DNA from 3 places in the Bacteroides coprosuis genome. Region 2 is predicted to be linked to each of the others. Evidence: riboswitches for the same ligand, from Rfam matches in the RefSeq annotation. Region 2 holds a riboswitch; each other region holds the start of a gene.
The links. Region 2 has a riboswitch for cobalamin ahead of K8V80_RS09370 (TonB-dependent receptor). Riboswitches for the same ligand answer to the same signal wherever they lie in the genome.
Positions count from the first base shown of each region.

Region 1: it holds a riboswitch for cobalamin, as region 2 does, so the genes downstream of both, K8V80_RS05790 (TonB-dependent receptor) here and K8V80_RS09370 (TonB-dependent receptor) in region 2, are expected to answer to the same signal.
Region 3: it holds a riboswitch for cobalamin, as region 2 does, so the genes downstream of both, K8V80_RS10385 (hypothetical protein) here and K8V80_RS09370 (TonB-dependent receptor) in region 2, are expected to answer to the same signal.

Region 1 is NZ_DYYK01000097.1:34,264-40,807, forward strand. It holds gene K8V80_RS05770 (phosphatase PAP2 family protein) at 1-112, opposite strand, end outside; gene K8V80_RS05775 (response regulator transcription factor) at 291-968, shown strand; gene K8V80_RS05780 (sensor histidine kinase) at 989-2,269, shown strand; gene K8V80_RS05785 (diacylglycerol/lipid kinase family protein) at 2,266-3,159, opposite strand; cobalamin riboswitch at 4,017-4,216, shown strand; gene K8V80_RS05790 (TonB-dependent receptor) at 4,370-6,544, shown strand, end outside.
Region 2 is NZ_DYYK01000154.1:6,855-13,398, reverse strand. It holds gene K8V80_RS09375 (alanine/glycine:cation symporter family protein) at 1-1,136, opposite strand, end outside; cobalamin riboswitch at 1,819-2,025, shown strand; gene K8V80_RS09370 (TonB-dependent receptor) at 2,161-4,209, shown strand; gene K8V80_RS09365 (YncE family protein) at 4,206-5,342, shown strand; gene K8V80_RS09360 (PKD domain-containing protein) at 5,372-6,340, shown strand; gene K8V80_RS09355 (DUF5074 domain-containing protein) at 6,371-6,544, shown strand, end outside.
Region 3 is NZ_DYYK01000175.1:655-7,198, reverse strand. It holds partial or broken gene thrC (threonine synthase) at 1-754, shown strand, start outside; gene mgtE (magnesium transporter) at 1,163-2,524, shown strand; cobalamin riboswitch at 2,728-2,933, shown strand; gene K8V80_RS10385 (hypothetical protein) at 3,044-4,210, shown strand; gene K8V80_RS10380 (TonB-dependent receptor plug domain-containing protein) at 4,223-6,232, shown strand; partial or broken gene K8V80_RS10375 (PKD-like domain-containing protein) at 6,248-6,544, shown strand, end outside.

The sequences.
Region 1 (6,544 bases), on a different contig from region 2:
TAATGGAGCCTGAAAAAAGCCACATCATAGCGTCTAGCAAAGAGGAAGAACTTCCGTTTAGTTTTAAGAAAAGATCTCTCTCCCAGAGGAGTACGTTTTCAAGTATTGTCATAGTTTCGTCAATAGTATTGCATTTCTATGTCACAAACATAGTTAGCAATTCTGTGGAAATTTAGATGAACCTATGACGTTTTTGTTAAATTTACACCATAAAGTGTGATTTAGGTTAAATCGTTTGTAACTTTGTGTTTATACATTCCACATTTAAGAAAAAACAACATTCTACTAGTATGAAAATATTGATTATTGAAGATGAAAAGACACTTTCAGATAACATGATGCGTTATCTTACTGCAAACAACTATCGGTGTGAGCAGGCTTTCACTTATGAGGAAGGCTTAGAAAAGATAAGCCTTTACTCTTATAGTTGTATTTTGTTGGATTTAAACTTACCCGATGGTGATGGTATGCACCTGCTCGAAGAAATTAGAAATAACAAGATTGACAGTGGAGTCATTATCATATCAGCTAGAGGAGCCTTGGATGATAAAATAAGAGGACTTATGACAGGGGCAGATGATTATTTGGCAAAACCTTTCTCTTTACCAGAACTTAGTGTACGTATCTATGCCCTTTTAAGACGAAGACTAGGTACTACTTCTACCAATACTTTGGAATCTAATGGTATAGTGATAGACTTATTGGGAAAAACAGCCAAAGTAAATGGTGAATCACTTAACCTCACTAAAACAGAGTACAATTTACTTCTCTTCCTTATCGCTAATAAAAACAGAGTTATTTCAAAGAATGCTATAGCCGAACATCTCTCGGGAGATATGGCAGATATGTTTAATAGTCATAACTTTATATATACCCATATCAAAAATTTAAAAGCAAAATTAGCCCAACACAATGTAGATTCTTCTATTCGCACTGTCTATGGTACAGGATATCAATGGGCAGAATAACTATTTAAAGAGAATAACTTATGCGTAGCCTACGGTTAAAGAGTTTCTTCCAGTTTCTTATATCTACTGCACTCGTACTTTTACTAGGCAGCCCCCTATTCTATTATATCATGGTGGTATTTTATAGGGGAGATTTAGATGAGGTTATAGAATATCGCTCAAGGCAGTTTATTACCCAGCAACTACCTATTATTCCTCATAACCAACTTTCTGCATGGAATAAACTCAACCCGGACTTACAAGTTCTTCCATTTATAGAATCTACAGTTATAGGTAAACCTATTCAGAAGAGTTACTACAGCGAGGCTTCTGGACACATTCTAGAATATCGTGTTTTATACACTCCTGTGGATATAGAAGGGGTTCCACATTTATTGATGTCGCGCACACCGATGATAGATAAAGCAGATTTAGGGAGAACAATCGCTTATCAGATTTCTCTTGTCTTTATCTTTTTAATTATTGCACAAACCTTGGCACACCGCTTTGTTATGAAAAGGTTATGGAGACCTTTTTATGATACCCTTAGAGCGATGAACAAATTTAGTTTGCTTAGCGACAATATTCCTAAATTTAAAGCTACTACTACGAGAGAGTTTAAATGGCTAAATGATAACCTTCAGGAATTGATGGTAAAGACTCTAAAAAGCTATGACCAGCAGAAGCAGTTTATAGAGAATGCTTCTCATGAGTTACAAACGCCACTAGCTATCATTCAATCTCAACTAGATTTACTTGTGCAAGATCCAGATTTGACTCCTGCACAAAATGAAATCATTCAATCCTTATATACAGTATCTGCACAAACCAGAAGACTGAACAAAAACCTACTTTTATTAGCAAAAATTGAAAATTGTCAGTATTCAGAATTAGAAGAGGTCGATTTAGCTCTTTTAATGGAGAATATGACAGAGCTTTTTAATGAAATAGCCAATGCAGAGCAAGTCTCTTTATCTCTAGATATTAAAGGAGATAATAGTATTCAAGCTAATTCCTCATTAGTACAAGTGTTAATAACCAACCTAATATCCAATGGTATTCATTATAACTATAAAGGTGGCGAACTTAAGATTGTACTTCAAGGCAACACTCTACAAGTAGCAAATACCAGCAAGACAGAAGAACTAGATGAAAATATTATTTTCAGACGCTTCGTAAGGAAGAGTGTGGACAATACGGGCTCTGGACTAGGACTAGCGATAGTAGATTTAATATGTAAGTTTCATAAATGGGAAATCCACTATCGGTACGACAATGGATTTCATAATTTTGTTGTTGATTTTACACCACAAAAGAGTTAGATTTTCTTTTTAGGATGAGTAATTACTTTTAATCCTCCTTTAATGATTTCAATCGTTAAATCTTTAGGAGCCATAAAGGGTTCGCCATCATAATGCATCGGACCTTCTTTTTCTCTTTCAAGCGTAACTTCACGGCATTTTAATGTTCTTGTCTTTTTATTCTTATCTATTGTTCCTGCAAAAAGTTGATAAGAAAGAATAGGTGTATCATACAAGCTAATCGGCTTAATTAAGGTAACATCTAAAACACCATCTTGTATAGAAGCATGTGGAGCAATGAATGCATCATTGCCATACTGAGCTGCATTACCAAAAGCAATAACGAAAGCTTTATCTTCCAGCCTTTCTCCCGTATCGGCAGTCAGTTTATACGTCTCTGCTTTGTAAGAAAAATTCTCTTTGATAGCTATCTGGCAATAAGTAAGTAGCCCTCTCGTAGAGGCCTGAGCAAACTTCCAACTGACTAAGGCATCAAAACCTACCCCACACGAACAGAAAAACAATCTCTCTTTATTTATTTTTCCGTAATCAATGATATGTTCATCTCCGTTTTGCAAGAGTGCTATAGCTTCTGCTTGTCTTAAAGGAACACCCAGATGCCTAGCCAGACCATTGCCAGAGCCACAGGGCAAAATACCCAAAGCCGTATGGGTGTGTACTAGTGAGCTAGCCACTTCATTCACTGTGCCATCTCCTCCCACAGCTACTACCACATCAACCCCTTCAGAGGCCTTTTTTGCTGAAATTTCTTTGGCATGACCGGCATATTCTGTATAGATGATTTCGTATTTTGCTTTTTGAGGATCTAGTATTTGATCTATCAATTTAGGGATCTGGTCTTTCTTTCCAGTTCCCGATATGGGATTAATTATAAACGTAATTTTCTTCATAGTGAGCTTGTCGTCATTGTTCCGTTTGAATGTCTTTCATTTACTATGCTACAAAGATAAAGCTATTTAAACATTATCAGGTCAAGCAAATGAAACAAAATTTAGCCCCAAAAGAGTCAGTCGCCTTATTTTATAGAGCTATTTAATGAAATAATACCCATTTATTCTTCAAATGCAACCTAAAACTACGTTTACAAATCTCACTACCACTTAAGTATTTGTAGTACAGATGATCCACGAAAATATTTTAAAGAAATCTCTTGTTAATTCTGAATATATTACATATTTTAGACGTCCTTTACAAGACCAAAAGACACATAAACGCATACTATGAAAAGAATAACTAGATATAGTAGATTTAATACTACATCCCAAAGCACCCCAGCTTCTTTGAGAAGTCGTGGTATCTATTCCAAAAACAAAATTCCTAATAAAAGCATCTAGCTTACTTTTTATATCCCCATTTATTTTATTGTGTTTCTTATGAAGAGAGATCTTGAAACAGGCTACATAGACCCAGTTATGAAATCAATTATAATCAATGTGACCTATCGACCTGATGATGCGATGAGTTTACAAAGTCTAAGATGTTACTAATCAATGAGTGCAAGTAACACATGAGTCCACTTCCTTCTTACTTTTCAGGGGAGGTGGACTTTTTCTTTTTCACCCCAGCCAACTCTATTTTTTCTAAATTAAAGTATCAAAACATTATTTCCTCAGTAAAAGGACTTCATTTTATTATTGAAATAAGCTGTGTAATTATACCAACCCGCCTATTTATTCCATAACACCTACATTCTTAATCTTATTCTAAAAATAAAATCTATTTCTATTTGTAAATAAAGATTAATATTTATCTTTGTGATGATTTGGTAATCGAGATACTTTCAATGTCTCGGTGCAAGGGAATCCAGTGAAAATCTGGAGCTGTTCCTGCAGCTGTAATACCTCAATTACGTGGGTTAAATCATCTAAGAAACACTGTGTGTAAAAGCATGGGAAGTTTATTTAACCAGAGGTAAGCCAGAAGACCTGCCAAGTACAACAAAACAAATAAAACACCAAGCTTCCAGGAACTGAAGTTGATGTACATTACATAAATGTATTCATATTTTTATCGTCCATAAGGGAAACTCGATGTTTTTATATTACGAATAACTAATATAAAACAGAGATGTTATATACACGAATACTCACATTTGTGAGCATGATATTTTGTGTCCAAACCATTTTAGCGCAGAGTTTTAATGTCGCAGGCAAGGTTAGTGACCAATCAACAGGGGAACCTATTGCTGGAGCAAAGGTTTATATTCCTCAAACTGGCAAGGGAGCCCTTGTTGATGCCAATGGCAACTTTACCATTAGCAAATTGCCGCCAAACACATATACTATAGTAGCCTCATTTATAGGCTATAAACCTCAAGAAAAAGAATTTGTAATAAATAATGCTCCCGTTAAGCTCAACTTTGAGCTTACTACGGAGTCTTATGCCCTCAACGAAATCGTTGTTACGGGTACTGGCACAGAGCATTACCTCAAAGATGCCCCCGTACAAACGGAAGTGATATCGGGAAAAGCCCTCAAAGAGTTTTCAGGTAGAGATATTGAGGATGTATTAAGTGGATTATCCTCTTCTCTAGCTTTTACACCGAGTGAGATGGGAAGTGGTATTCATATTAATGGGCTCAAGAATGATTATGTCTTAGTACTGATCGACGGTAAACGTATGAACACTAGCGTAGGTGGTCAAAATGATTTAAGTCGCATCAATATGGAGAATATTCAGCGTATTGAAATTGTGAAAGGAGCAGCTTCTTCTCTCTATGGTTCAGATGCTATCGGTGGGGTAATCAATTTTATTACCAAACGAAACAAGGAAGAATTGAGTATCTCCAACAGTACCCGTATGGGGGAACACGAGGATATTCGCCAAAGTAACAACTTTGTACTCGGCAATAAATATATCAAATCTACCTCTTCATTCAATCTCAAGCACACTCACGGCTGGCAAAATACCACTGATGAATGGCACAGAAATAGGCTAATTCACAATAGTGTAACCAAAACGGTAAACCGTTCTACCAACTACACCATCGGAGAAAGTCTATTATTTAACCCTACAAAACATCTTGAGCTTATGGGAGATATTAGCTTCTATGAAAAGTGGACAGATCGACCTATGGGCATTCCAAATTGGAGGTATAGTGACCTCTACTATCGCAATCAAGATTACAGCCTAGGAGGTAAATACAAATTACCTCAAGGACATTGGATCTCTTTTGATTCTTCATTCAATAGAAATGATTATTTCTACGATTATCATACTCGTGAATATACCGATTATCACGATTATGAAGGAAATAGAATTACCCACTACAAAGGCGACAGAGTATTACAATCTTCTCAGCGCAGATGGATTAACAATCTAAAAGCTGTTTTCTATTTAGGAGAAAAGAATACGCTACAAACAGGTATTGAACACATTTGGGATAAGTTGGTAGCTCCTTTACGATTGGAAGGTAACCAAGCTATTGCTTATTCTATCGACTATTACATTCAAGATGAATGGAATATCACTGATCGTTTAAACCTTACGGCAGGCATGAGATATGGACATCATAAAGACTTTGAACATACTTTTTCTCCTAAGATATCAACGATGTACAAGCTAGGAGATTTCAACTTCAGAGCTACTTATTCTCATGGATTCAAAGCCCCTACTATGAAAGAGTTTTACTACCATTATTATGCTACAATCATGAGTAAGTTTAAGGCTTATTATGGGGATTCCAACTTAAAACCTCAGCGCTCCAATTATTATTCGGTAAATGTGGAATATCACAAACCTAAGTTTACAGCGAGTGTTACAGCATATCACAACCGCATAAAGGATATGATTTCTTTACAATCCACAACTACTTCTTATGAAGACAGAATGCTATTGGTAGAAGAAACTATGCATTATGTAAACCTAGCAAAAGCAAGGACTTATGGTATGGATTTCACTTTTGATATCACCCTACCCTACAACTTCCGTATTGGAGGTGGATACAGTTACCTCGATGCTAAAGCTCAACGAACAGATGATGAGTCGGCAGATGACTATATGCAATATGTACACATGGATGCAACATCCAAAAACAATGCAAATCTCAAAGTACAATGGGATAAAAAATGGGATGGGTATAAACTAGGTCTTACTCTTAACGGACGCTATCAATCTACCCGTTATTATACTTCACATGGAAATGCAAAAGGCCATCAACTGTGGAGACTGAATTCCTATCACGGATTTATTAATAACAAGAAATTCAAACTCGATGTAAATGCAGGTATTGATAATATCTTCAATTACGTAGATCGTACTCCTTTTGGACTTAAT
Region 2 (6,544 bases):
TGAGCGGCAAAGAAATACCAGCCCACTATCGTTGTGAGTGAGAAGAAGAAGAGGGTTACTGCAACAAATATTAATCCACCTTCTCCAAAAGCTGTTCCAAAAGAGGCTTGGGCAGCATCTGCACCCGAATTGGTAAGGTGGGTTCCTGTAACTAGTACAATTAAAGCAGAGATTGTACAAACTATAAAGTTGGTCCCAACACCCACCAAAGCCATCATACCTTGTTCGTAAGGATGCTTTACTTTGGCTACGGCATGAGCGTGTGGAGTTGTACCAATACCAGCTTCATTGGAGAATAAACCTCTAGATATACCATATCGCATAGCTTTCATAATGGTAATACCCAGTACACCACCACCTAAACTTTGAGGAGAGAAAGCCCCTACAAATATAGACTCAATAGCGGGTACCACGTGTTCGTAATTCATACCAATCACAATAAGTCCGCCCGTGATGTAGATACAAGCCATAATAGGTACTACTTTTTCAGCAAAAGCAGCAATACGTGTGATACCACCGATAAGAATGAATCCAACAATGATAGCCACAACAATACCGATATAAATAGATTTAACGGGGAGAACATTGGTCAGTGTTAAGCAAATAGAATTGGACTGAACAATGGTGCCCATAAATCCCAATACGATAACTGCTACTATGGCAAAAAAGGTAGCTAAGAATTTACTCTTCAATCCTTTTAATATATAATAGGCAGGACCACCTACCACATGTCCATCAATGGATGTTTTATATAACTGCGATAAAACAGCTTCGGCATAGTTGGTTGCCATACCTACAAGTGCACTTACCCAGAGCCAAAACACAGCACCTGGACCACCCGCAGCAATCGCGGTTGCTACACCTATGATATTACCAGTACCCAACTGAGCAGCGACAGCGGTAGATAAAGCTTGAAACTGACTCATTCCTTCTGCTTTGGTAGCTTTACATCTCTTGAATGCTCCTTTAAAAGTTAATCGAAAGGCTCGGAACACATGACGCTGAATAAAATGTAAGCGAATAGTGTAGTACAAGCCTGCACCCAATAAGAACACAATAAGAATGGGTCCTAAATAGGTGTTGTTGATGTGTCTAACCGACTCCAACAGTTCTTCTTGAGAAATAAAGATTAGCATAAGCAGAGTGTAATTTTTAGTTAATAATTAAGGATTAAAGTGTCTCGATTTATTCATCTTGTCTTTTCGTATATGTGTGTAATAAAAAATAAAACGTGCAAAAGTCTATAAATATTTATTAAGTGCAAATAATTTACGATATTTTACAATATAAAGAGCAAAGCAATTAAACTTTTTTTACTATTTGATACAATTCTTGAATATATGTAAAACTTTTTGATTATTTAAAGAGAGTGATATTCTGTCATATAAAACTCTATAATTGCTACTATAGTACGCTTATGTGTCTTTATTGGTGGAAATGTGTAACGGCTAAATCGTTAAGTTAATGGAATACATGTTTTGCAACATATTTGTATTTAAATACGTATTTCTGCTTTTAAATTAATATGAATAACAATCTGTTAGTTGTAAAAAAGAAATCAAAATCTTTACATTGTGTTTTGACTAATTGCTCAATAAAATCTTTTTCTGATGTTATATTTTGAGTATTGATTCGAGAATAAATGACAGATGAATCCTGATCGTAATTTTAACGAACTAATCTTGTTCTCAAAAGATCTTTTTTGGAAGAGTATAAGTAGCCCAAAAGAGCCTTGCAATGGCTTTACATGAGTACTCGATAGGATTTTTTTCTGCTCAATTAAATTGTAAATAGTTGTTATTTACTTTATAAATTTCATACCTTAGCTGCGTTATTGGTGATGCGAAATAGAAATCTATTATTTCGTCATTGAAAAGGGAATCAGGTGTAAATCCTGAACAGACCCGCTGCTGTAATTCTTAATTAATTACTTTAAATACCGCTTGAGCCACTGTCTGATACGCGATGGGAAGGCTATTTAAAGAGAGAAAAAGTCAGAAGACCTGCCAATAATATAAGTTACAAAGCTTTCTGGGACTAGAGCTTTAAGACATTTATGATAGGAGTAAGCTGTAAATACTTTTATCCTCTACTTGAATTATATCTTTAAATCTCTATCCCCGTTGGCTGTAGTTTGTAAAACAAACATACACTAGAAGAATGAATAATATTAAAAAAATATTATTGGGAGGTATGCTATGTGCCTTTCCTTGTACCCATTATGCCCAAAATAAACTAGACAGCCTCCAGTATTTACAGGAGGTAGTGATTACGGCAAAACCTTTCGAAGAGATAATTCCTGTTCAAAAGCTATCAGGAGACATACTTCAAACACTCAGCGTGCATAGTGTAGCAGATGCACTTCGTTACTTCTCGGGTATTCAAGTAAAAGACTATGGAGGTATTGGTGGCTTGAAGACAATAGATGTCCGTAATATGGGTAGTCACCATGTGGGGGTATTCTATGATGGAATAGAGCTAAATAATGCACAAAATGGAGTCATCGATTTAGGGAAATATTCACTAGATGATATGGAAGAGCTCTCCCTTTATAATGGTCAGAAGAGCGATATCTTTCAATCGGCCAAAGACTTTAGTGCTGCCTCAACGGTTTACTTAAAAACCAAACGTCCACGCTTTGTGGGAGATAAGAAGACTAATGTTATTCTTCGTTACAAAGCGATGTCTATCGATTTTATAAATCCCTCTTTTCGTGTAGAACAGCGTATTTCACCTTCCGTTACTATGAGTGCGAGTGGGGAGATGACCAAAACAAATGGTCGTTATAAATTTCGATATAAACGAAAGAACTTAGATGGTACTTTGGCCTACGATACTACTGCCACTCGTACAAACAGTGATGTAGAAGCTTATCGTTTAGAAACTGCCTTCTTTGGAAGAATAGAAGATGGAGGATGGTCTGCCAAAGCTTATTATTACGATTCCAACCGAGGTGCGCCTGGTGCAATAGTAGCCAACAAATTTGATGATGGCTTTAGACAGAAGGATAAGAACTTCTTTGCCCAAGGAGAGTTCACCAAAGATTTTTCAGATCAATACCATTTCCAGTTCAAAGGTAAATATGCCTTTGATAAGATGAATTATATTGCTCGAGATACCACACACGTATTGGGCGATGTAGTCACAGAAAGTGCTCAGTTTGACGATACCTATTACCAGCAAGAAATCTATGCCTCTGTAATTAATATGTACAATATTACCGATTGGTGGGATGTATCTGCCTCGGCAGATTTTCAGTGGAATAAGCTCAATGCTACTCGCTTGGGAATATCTACAGCCTTTGCATACCCTACACGCTATACGTTATTGGGTGCATTGGCTACTTCACTTAACTTGGGTAAGTTCAAGGCAATGGTCAGTGTAAATGGAGCCTTTGTGCACGAAACCGTGAGAAACGGAGCTGCGGGTCCCAATAAAAAGGAATTCAGTCCAGCCGTGTTCTTGGGTTATAAACCTTTTCAGAATCATGATTTCAATGTAAGAGCTTTTGCCAAGCGAGTATTCAGAATGCCTACATTTAATGATTTGTACTATACACAAGTTGGCTCATCGGCTTTGAATCCCGAATATGTGAATCAGGTGAATCTAGGGTTTACCTATAATCTCCCTTTCCGTCATTCAGTATTCGATAAGTTTTCTATTCAAACAGATGCCTATCTTACCCGTACAACCGATAAGATAATTGCTGCCCCCACAGGAAACCTCTTCCGATGGATGATGAGCAATGTAGGAAAAGTGAAAGGGAAAGGAGTTGAAGCCTCTGCTGCCTTGGATATGCATTTCGGAGCTATTCAAGTGGCGACAAACCTAAGTTATGCTTATTCGGAGCAGAAAGATTATACGAAGATTTTTGGACTACCTCTCTCTTCCTATGGCGATCAGATACCTTATACACCTTGGCATAGTGGTTCTGCCATCTGCTCGGCTTCTTACAAATCATGGAATTTGAACTATAGCTTCTTCTATGTTGGCGAACGCTATAATGGAGCCTTTAACAATATTGAGAAAAATAAAGTCCAGCCTTGGTACACACATGATATTGCCCTTCAAAAACAGTTCCAATTCAGTAAACTGAAGGCGAATGCATCTGTAGAAGTAAACAATCTATTTGATCAGCAATACGAAGTAATCTACAATTACCCCATGCCTGGGCGAACATTTAAATTTATTATAGGGATAGAATTATGAGAAACTACACTCTTTTCATTCTTGCTTTAGCATCTGTTTTTCTACTTCCTTCATGTAGAAAGGATGAATATATTTTTAAGTCCAATAAAGAACAAGTGGCGTACCCTCGTCCAGATTCTAAGACTTTGGGCTTCTATATTCTCAATGAAGGTAATATGGGAATGAACCGAGCTAGCATTGATTATTTTGATTACCGTACGGGTTACTACTCTACCGATATCTACTCTGAACTCAACCCCAATGCAATCAAAGAACTGGGTGATGTAGGGAATGATTTAAAGATTTACGGGAACAAACTCTATGCTGTCATTAATGCTTCGAATAAGATAGAAGTCATGAATAAATGGACGGCACAGAGGCAGAAAGTAATCACTGTCCCCAATTGTCGATACCTTGCTTTTCATCAAGATAAAGCTTATGTCAGTTCTTATTCGGGTCCGATAGGTGTTGATCCCAATGCAGAAAAAGGTTTTGTGGCGGAGATAGATACGACTTCATTAGAGCTAACCCGAAAGGTACAAGTAGGCTACCAACCCGAAGAGATGGTGATTGTAAATAATAAGCTCTATGTAGCCAACTCAGGAGGTTACCGAGTTCCTAATTATGATACTACTGTATCTGTAATAGACTTAGATAGCTTTGAGGAGATTCAGAAGATAGATGTAGCGATCAATCTACACCGCATGGTTTTAGCTCCCAATGGCTTGATCTATGTATCTTCTCGAGGAGACTACAAAGGTGTTCGTTCAGATATATTCATTATCGATCCTCAAAAAGATGAGGTAGTGCAATCTCTCGGAGTAGGAGCAAGTGAATTATGTCTAAGTGGAGAATTACTTTATTACTACAATTCAGAAGAAGATCAGAATACAGGCAGTAGAGATATTAAATATGGTATAATAGATACCAATACTCAACAGGTCATCTCTAATGAAATTATAACCGATGGTACAGATAAGCAAATCATGCTCCCTTATGGTTTGACGATCAATCCTGAAACGAAAGAGATATACATTACCGATGCACAAAATTATATCGTAACAGGATTTGTGTATTGCTTTACTCCCGATGGAAAGTTGAAGTGGAAAACAACAGCAGGTAACATTCCTGCCCATTTTGCCTTTTTAAAATAAGAATCAGATAACATATAAATATAGAAACCATGAAAAAGAAGTATTTAAATTTATTATCAATGGCTTGTGTGGGTATAGTACTAGCCAGTTGCAGCAGTAGCGATGACAATACAGATCCACAACCAAAAGATAGCCCTTACATTAATAAAGTGTATGAGTTTAAACCAGCTTATGGTCAGTTTGTCAACGAACTACCTGCATACCATGATGGGGATACAGAACAAGCTATGCTGGCCAAAGTCAATAAAGCTTTAGTGGGTCCAAATACAGAGATGATTTCTTTGGGTGGCTTTGGAGGCTATGTTGTATTTGGTTTTGATCACATGATTGAGAACAAAGAAGGGTTAAGAGATTTTAAAGTACTCGGTAATGCTTTCTATTCAGCTACAAAAGCGAGTATTTCTAAAGGAGCAAGTAGTGAGCCAGGTATCATCATGGTATCTTATGATGAAAACAAGAATGGCAAACCAGATGATAAATGGTATGAAATAGCAGGAAGTGAGTATAACAACAAAGAAAGCATCAGAAACTATGAAATTACCTATTATAGACCAGAAGTAGAAGATAAAGAAGTTCGAGAAGAGTATATCCGCTGGACAGATTCTGAAGGAAATGAAGGTTGGATTCCTAAAAATACCTACCACAGACAAAGCTATTTCCCAAACTGGATAGCCAAAGATCAAAAATCAATCACTTTTAAAGGTACTCTCTTACCTTCCAATGCAGAAAACAAAGGTACAGATGAAAATGAAAACTGGGTATCTTATCCTTATGAATATGGATATGCAGACAATATGCCTAATTCTTCAGATGAATCGGCAATAGACATTAATTGGGCGGTTGATGAAAATGGCAAATCTGTCAATCTACCAGGTATTCACTTTGTAAAGGTTTATACTGCTGTGCACCAACAAGCGGGTTGGCTAGGTGAAATATCTACAGAAGTACTAGGTGCGTATGATTTACACTTGAAAGGAGAAGTCGTAAAAACACGATAAACATCACATAAACATTTAAATTTATAAACTATGAAATTGAGTAAAAGTATATTATTCGGACTGCCTTTAATGGCATTAATGGGGCTCTCATCTTGTTCAAGAGATAAAGACTATAGCTGTTTAATCCCCAACCCAGAACCAGAAAACCCTGGAGTAGAATGTATTCCCGATGCTAAACCCTCTCTGCCTGTTGAGGCTGATGGT
Region 3 (6,544 bases), on a different contig from region 2:
AGCAATTGAAGTAAAAGGAACTTTTGATGATTGTCAAGATATGGTGAAAAGAGCCTTTTTAGATCCTGAATTACAAACCAAAAACCTCACCTCTGCCAATTCTATTAATATTGCTAGGTGGTTACCCCAGATGTTTTATTACTTTTTAATCTATCAAAAATTAAAATCAATAAATAAGCCTATTCTTGTTTCTGTTCCTAGTGGAAACTTTGGTAATATATGTGCAGGAATGCTGGCTATGCAGATGGGGCTACCTATCAATCATTTTATTGCTTCTACCAATGTGAACGATACTGTACCTCGTTTTATGAGTACTCAAAAGTATGAGCCACACCCAACAATAGAAACGATTTCGAATGCGATGGATGTAAGTAACCCTAGTAACTTCACTCGTATATTAGAGTTGTTTCAGCAGAAGACTAATCTGCTAGAAGAAAAACTGTCTTCTTATTCTTTTTCTGATGAAGAAACGGTACAACTCATTCAAGAACTTTATGCTGAAACTCAATATTTAGCTGATCCTCATGGTGCTGTTGGATATTTGGGGTTGGCAGCCTATCGCAAGCAATACCCCGATACGATTGGTGTGTTTCTAGAAACTGCTCATCCCGTAAAATTCCCTGAAAGTATTGAAAAATACTTAGGAATCCACATACCCATACCTCAGAGTTTACAACCCATTTTGGATAAACCGAAGCATTCTTACGAAATTGAAAGCTATGAAAATCTTAAAAACTTTTTATTATATAAATAGCAATAAAGGCTGTCTTACTTCATGTTGAGACAGCCTTTATTCTAAATGTACTTTAATTGAAACAATAGGGTTTAAAAGTATTTGATAATTAGCTATATATAGAATAAAAGGTATTATTTGATCAAGAGCAAAGGAATAGCATGTCGGTGTCAAGCAATCATCATGTCGGTGTCATCGCATTGTCATGTCGGTGTCAGAAGTTCCTCTTCTGTGTAGGAATTTTACTCGTAAATGCCGTAGTTTACGTATTGATTTTAGAATTTGTCTAATATTTTGATTAAAAAGTTTTATTATTAAACAAATTAAGATTACCATTCATTATTACTTATAAAACGAAGTGGTTTCGTCTTTTACTGGACGTGATTACTTTACCCCAACTCAAATTATTGACAGATTAAAACTGAAACCATGGATAAAAAAGGAATACTGGATGAATTGGCTGAAAAAATCAGAACTCATCAGTTTGAGCTTGCAAGAGAAATGCTCGCCGATATGAACCCTATTGATATAGCCGATTTATTTGATGATTTACCCAATGATAAATGTTTAGTTTTATTTAGAATATTACCGAAAGATTTATCTGCAGAAGTTTTTAGTAATTTACCTTCAGATATCCAAAAATCAGTTGTAGAACATATTTCAGATAAAGAAATTCAGGCTATTATAACTGAGATGCAGCTCGATGATACGGTCGATTTTATTGAAGAGCTTCCAGCCAACTTGGTGAAAAGGATATTAGAACAAGCCTCTCCAGACATTCGCACTCAAATTAATATTTTCTTAAAATATCCCGAAGATAGTGCGGGTAGTGTTATGACTGTGGAGTATGTAGCTCTACGAAGTTATATGACGATAGATGAGGCTCTGGTGAAGTATAAGAACTTAGCCAATATTAATAACAACAATGATATTTGTTTTATAATAGGTGAAACAAGAAAGTTGGAAGGAGTTATTTCTCTGAAAACGATGGTCTTATCTGATCCTAAGGCTGCCATTGTTGACGTCATGGAAAAGAATGTTGTGTCCGTTTTAGCTACAGAAGACCAAGAGGTTGTGGCCGATTTATTTAGAAAATATGACTTAAACTCTATGCCTGTAACCGATAAGGAAAATCGTTTGGTGGGTATTATTACGGTAGATGATATAATGGATGTTATTGTGGCAGAAAGTACCGAAGATATTCACAAGATGGCCGCTATTGATCCTTCTAAAGTTGAATATTTAAAAGAGTCTGTGTGGTCACATTCTAAGCATAGAATAACATGGTTGGTGGTTTTGATGATCTCAGCTACTTTTACGGGTATGATTATTCACAAATACGAAGAGGTATTAGAGTCTGCTGTAATGCTTGCTGCTTTTATTCCTATGCTGATGGATACAGGGGGTAACGCAGGTGCACAATCATCTACACTCGTTATTCGAGGTATGGCTTTGGGAGAAATATCGAGCAAGGATTTTTGGAAAGTTATTTGGAAAGAGTTTCGTGTGAGTTTGATCGTTGGTCTATTGTTGGCTGCTTTAAATTTTGCTCGAGTTTACTTTTTCGACTCCGTTCCTTTGAATGTTATTTTTGTCATTTGTATTAGTTTATACGTGACAGTAATCTTGGCCAAAGTAGTTGGTAGTATTTTACCTATGGCAGCTAAGTGGCTAAAATTAGATCCTGCTGTAATGGCTGGACCACTGATTACAACTGTTGTTGACGCATGTGCACTTATGGTGTACTTCTGGCTGTCAGTTCAATTGTTAACAGATATCATTCATGTTTAAGTAGATAGATCTAGAATAGAAAAAAAGGCTCCTAGTGAGCCTTTTTTTGGGTTTAAGATATTTGCGAGAAAGAGATTCACTCTATAAATCTTTAGTTCTTATAATATGAAGTATAGAATAATTTTAAAATATTAATTAAAATTAAATTTTAACGCAATAAATTTATAGAGGTTATTAAAAAATTATTATCTTCACATTCAAAATAAATAATCTAGTTTTTAGGTGCTTCTAGGATAGTACTTTATCCAAAGAAGTGAAAAGGGAATCAGGTGTAAATCCTGAACAGACCCACTGCTGTAAGCTTTTATAACTTTCTAATAAATACTACAATATCCACTGTCGGTAGATGATGGGAAGGGCAGTTAGAAAGGAAGCGAGTCAGAAGACCTGCCTAAAAATACAATCTACTGTTTCGGGGGATTTAAGAAACGGGATATAATTCTTGTCTATTTAGCTTATCAATCTGGATTAGATGCTTGTATCTTATGGCTCCCTGAGAGGATTAAAACCAAATGATATATGCAATTTAAATCTGTTTTAAAGCTATTCTATATCCTATTTTTATTATCAGTATTTTCTTCTTGTGAATATGAGGAAGACTTTCCTGCTGGTGTAGGCGAGGGAAATATTGAGGCAATCATATTAAATGAGGGTCGGATATTTACCAATATGGGAGCTATATCAGTGCTCTATCGAAATGGTATGGTTAGCCCAGATGTCTTTCGAGTTGTCAACAATCGCCCATTAGGTGACGTAGCACAAGCTATTCAACTGATAAATGGTAAGTACTTTATAACTTTAAATAATTCCAAAAAAATAGAGATAGTCCATCCCACAACTTTTAAATCAGAAGGAACTATACTTTATACCCAAGCAGGTTTGCCTCGTCAGATTGTTGCTATTTCAGATACAACGGCTATTGTATCTGATTTATTGAGCAATAATGTAGCTGGTGCCGACTTACCTAGTCAATTAGTGAAAATTCGTACGGTACCTCCTTATGGCACTCCCTTAGAATATATAGTGATAAGAAGATGGGTTGAATATATGGAAGTAGCCGAGAATAAATTATTTGGTATGACATCAAGAGGACTTTATGTTTTTGATTTAGATGATATTACCGAAGAAGGTAGCCGCATGATTGAAGAGGTTCATAATGATGAGATAACAAAAACCTGTAAGTTATTAAAAGATAGAAATAATAGAATTTGGGCACTAATGAATGATTATCAAAATAATAAGTTGTCGGGTGTCTTATTGAAGTGTGTTGATCCTAAAACAGAGCAAGTCGTTCAAACTTTTCAATTGCCTTTTGTTAAAAAAAAGGAAGCACAAGAGGGTGATGTGATTGGAGCAATAAGTTATAATCGCACTGATATAGATGCAAGTAAAACCAAGATTTATTTTAGTGTCCGTACCTATAAGCCAGGAAGTAAAAATGATTCTCAGCAAAGTATTTATGTATTGAATACTGTTGATGGTACTTTTGAATTACATCGCCACTTGCCTGGTATAGATATGATGTATGGCTGTGGAGTAAGTCCAGAAGGAGAAGTTTATATCTGTGATTGCTTAGATTATTCAGCTCAGCGAGGTTATATACGTCATTACAAAGAAAGTGGAAATATAAAAAGTTATAGGGTAGGAGTTTACCCTAGTCAAGTCTATTTCCCTGAATCAAATTAAGCACAGTAAAAGATGAAACAAATAGTATTTATAGCTTTCTTCTCTGTTTTAGTGCTGAATGGTTTCGCGCAGAAAAAAGATTCAGTTGCTTATGGATTGAACCTAGATGAAGTGCAAATAGTAGCTCGTAGAATTCAACATGCCAATGAGGCTAATGCAGGGGCAAAAGTATCCCATATTGAACCACAATTATTACAAATTAATAAAACCCGCTCTTTCTCAGAATTGTTAACCGATAATTCTGCAACTTATATAAAGAGTCTGGGTACTGGTGCATTATCTACTGCGTCTTTTCGAGGTGGAAGTGCAGCACAAACTCGTGTAAATTGGAATGGAATCAATATAACACCACCTATGTCAGGAGTCTTTGATTTTTCTCAAATTCCAGTATTTTTCGCAGATAACGTAAATCTATACTATGGAAGTAGTCATGTGAAGAGTGGAACAGGAGCAGTAGGAGGAAGTGTTAATATCTTCAATGATCCCGATTGGAATAAAGGAGTAACAGGTAAAGCCTTTGGTGAATATGGTTCATATAATACATATACAGGAGGAGGCCAAGTTAATTTTGGAGGAAGTCAAATTGCAACAAAAACAAGATTGTTTTATCAGCATTCAGATAATGATTACACCTATATTAATAAGGTACTGACAAGTGATCAATTTAGAGAAAAAAGAGAGGATGCTGAATATTCACAATTTGGAGTAATACAAGAAGGCTACTTTAAACCAACTAGATATACCCAACTTACAGCTATTGGCTGGTTGCAACAAGGTAAAAGGATGTTGCCACAGCCTTTGGGGATAGTCGGGAAAACTCATGAACAACAACATGAAAAAAACGTAAGAGGGTACTTTGGCTTTGATTATGTAAGGGGCATTCACGAGTTTCATCTGAAGGGGGCATGGCTTTATTATCGATTGAAATATGATAAATGGTTTGATGGTGGATTATTTGATCCAGAAGGAAATATTAACTCCTCGAAAACTTGGCAGGGAGTAGCTGATTATTCTTGTGCTCCCATCGATGAACTTGTTTTAAACACTACACTTACTTATACACATGATCAAATAAATGTGAGTAGCTATATTGATGTTGACTCTGCCAAATACATAATTGACAACACCTATTATCATATTCCAGAACCCGAGCCTCCATTGCGGCATTATCGCAATGTATTGTCTTGGCAAATGTCTGCAAGGTGGAGTCCTTTAAGGTGGCTTCAACTGCATGGACAATATATGTTTGAGCAGAATAATAGAAAGAATGTTTCTACTTGGACAGCAGGTTTTGCTACTAATTTCTTTGATAAGTCATTTTATATAAAAGGGAGTATATCCTATAATTACCGATTTCCTAGTATGAATGATCTATATTGGCGACCTGGAGGAAATCCAGATGTAAAGCCAGAAGATGGATATTCTTATGATGCCTCAATAGGGTATAAAAAGAAGCTAGCATCCTGGATAACACTCAATGCAGAAGCTTCGGGATATATTATGTATATAGATAACTGGATTCTCTGGTTACCTAAAGATGGAAATCAATGGATATGGACACCTCAAAATAAACGGAATGTACTTTCAACAGGAGCAGAGTTTGCGGGTAAGTTAGAATTGAAATTTGGAGAATTAAAGACGAGTTTATCGGGAAACTTTAGTTGGGCACGCTCTCGAACTCGTAAAAGGCAGCATATAGATGATAATTCCTATATGAAACAGATTCCTTACGTGCCTGAGTTTAAGTGGAATTCTCGCTTGGCTTTTGACTATAAACGGGCTTTTTGTTCTTGGCAAACGACTTATATTGGTAAACGGTTTGTAACGACGGATGAATCGTATTCTACTCGTCCATATACTATTCATAATTTATTATTCGGCTATCAATGGAATTTAAAAGGTGGAGTACAGCTCAGTCCTCAAATTCGTATTGATAATATTTTAGATACCTATTATGAATCGACTCAATATTACCCGATGCCGCTTCGTAATGTATTATGCTCTATTATGATTGAATTTTAATTTAAAATAAAAACAATGAAAAAGAGAATCTTTTATTTATTGTCATGTATTATTTTCATGGCAAGTTTAACTTCTTGTAGTGATAGTGACTCTAGTAAAGAAGAGATATTGCCTTTATCAGTGTCGATTGTAAATGGTGATAAACAAGATTTAGTGTTAGGTAAAGAACTTGCACTAGAAGCAAAAGTTGAAAATGGTTTAGACGCTCGTTATGAGTGGACACTCAATGGAGAAGATGTATCCAAAGAGCTGACTTATACTTTTGTACCTCAGAAAACAGGAAGTTATAATGTGCAATTTACTGCATATACA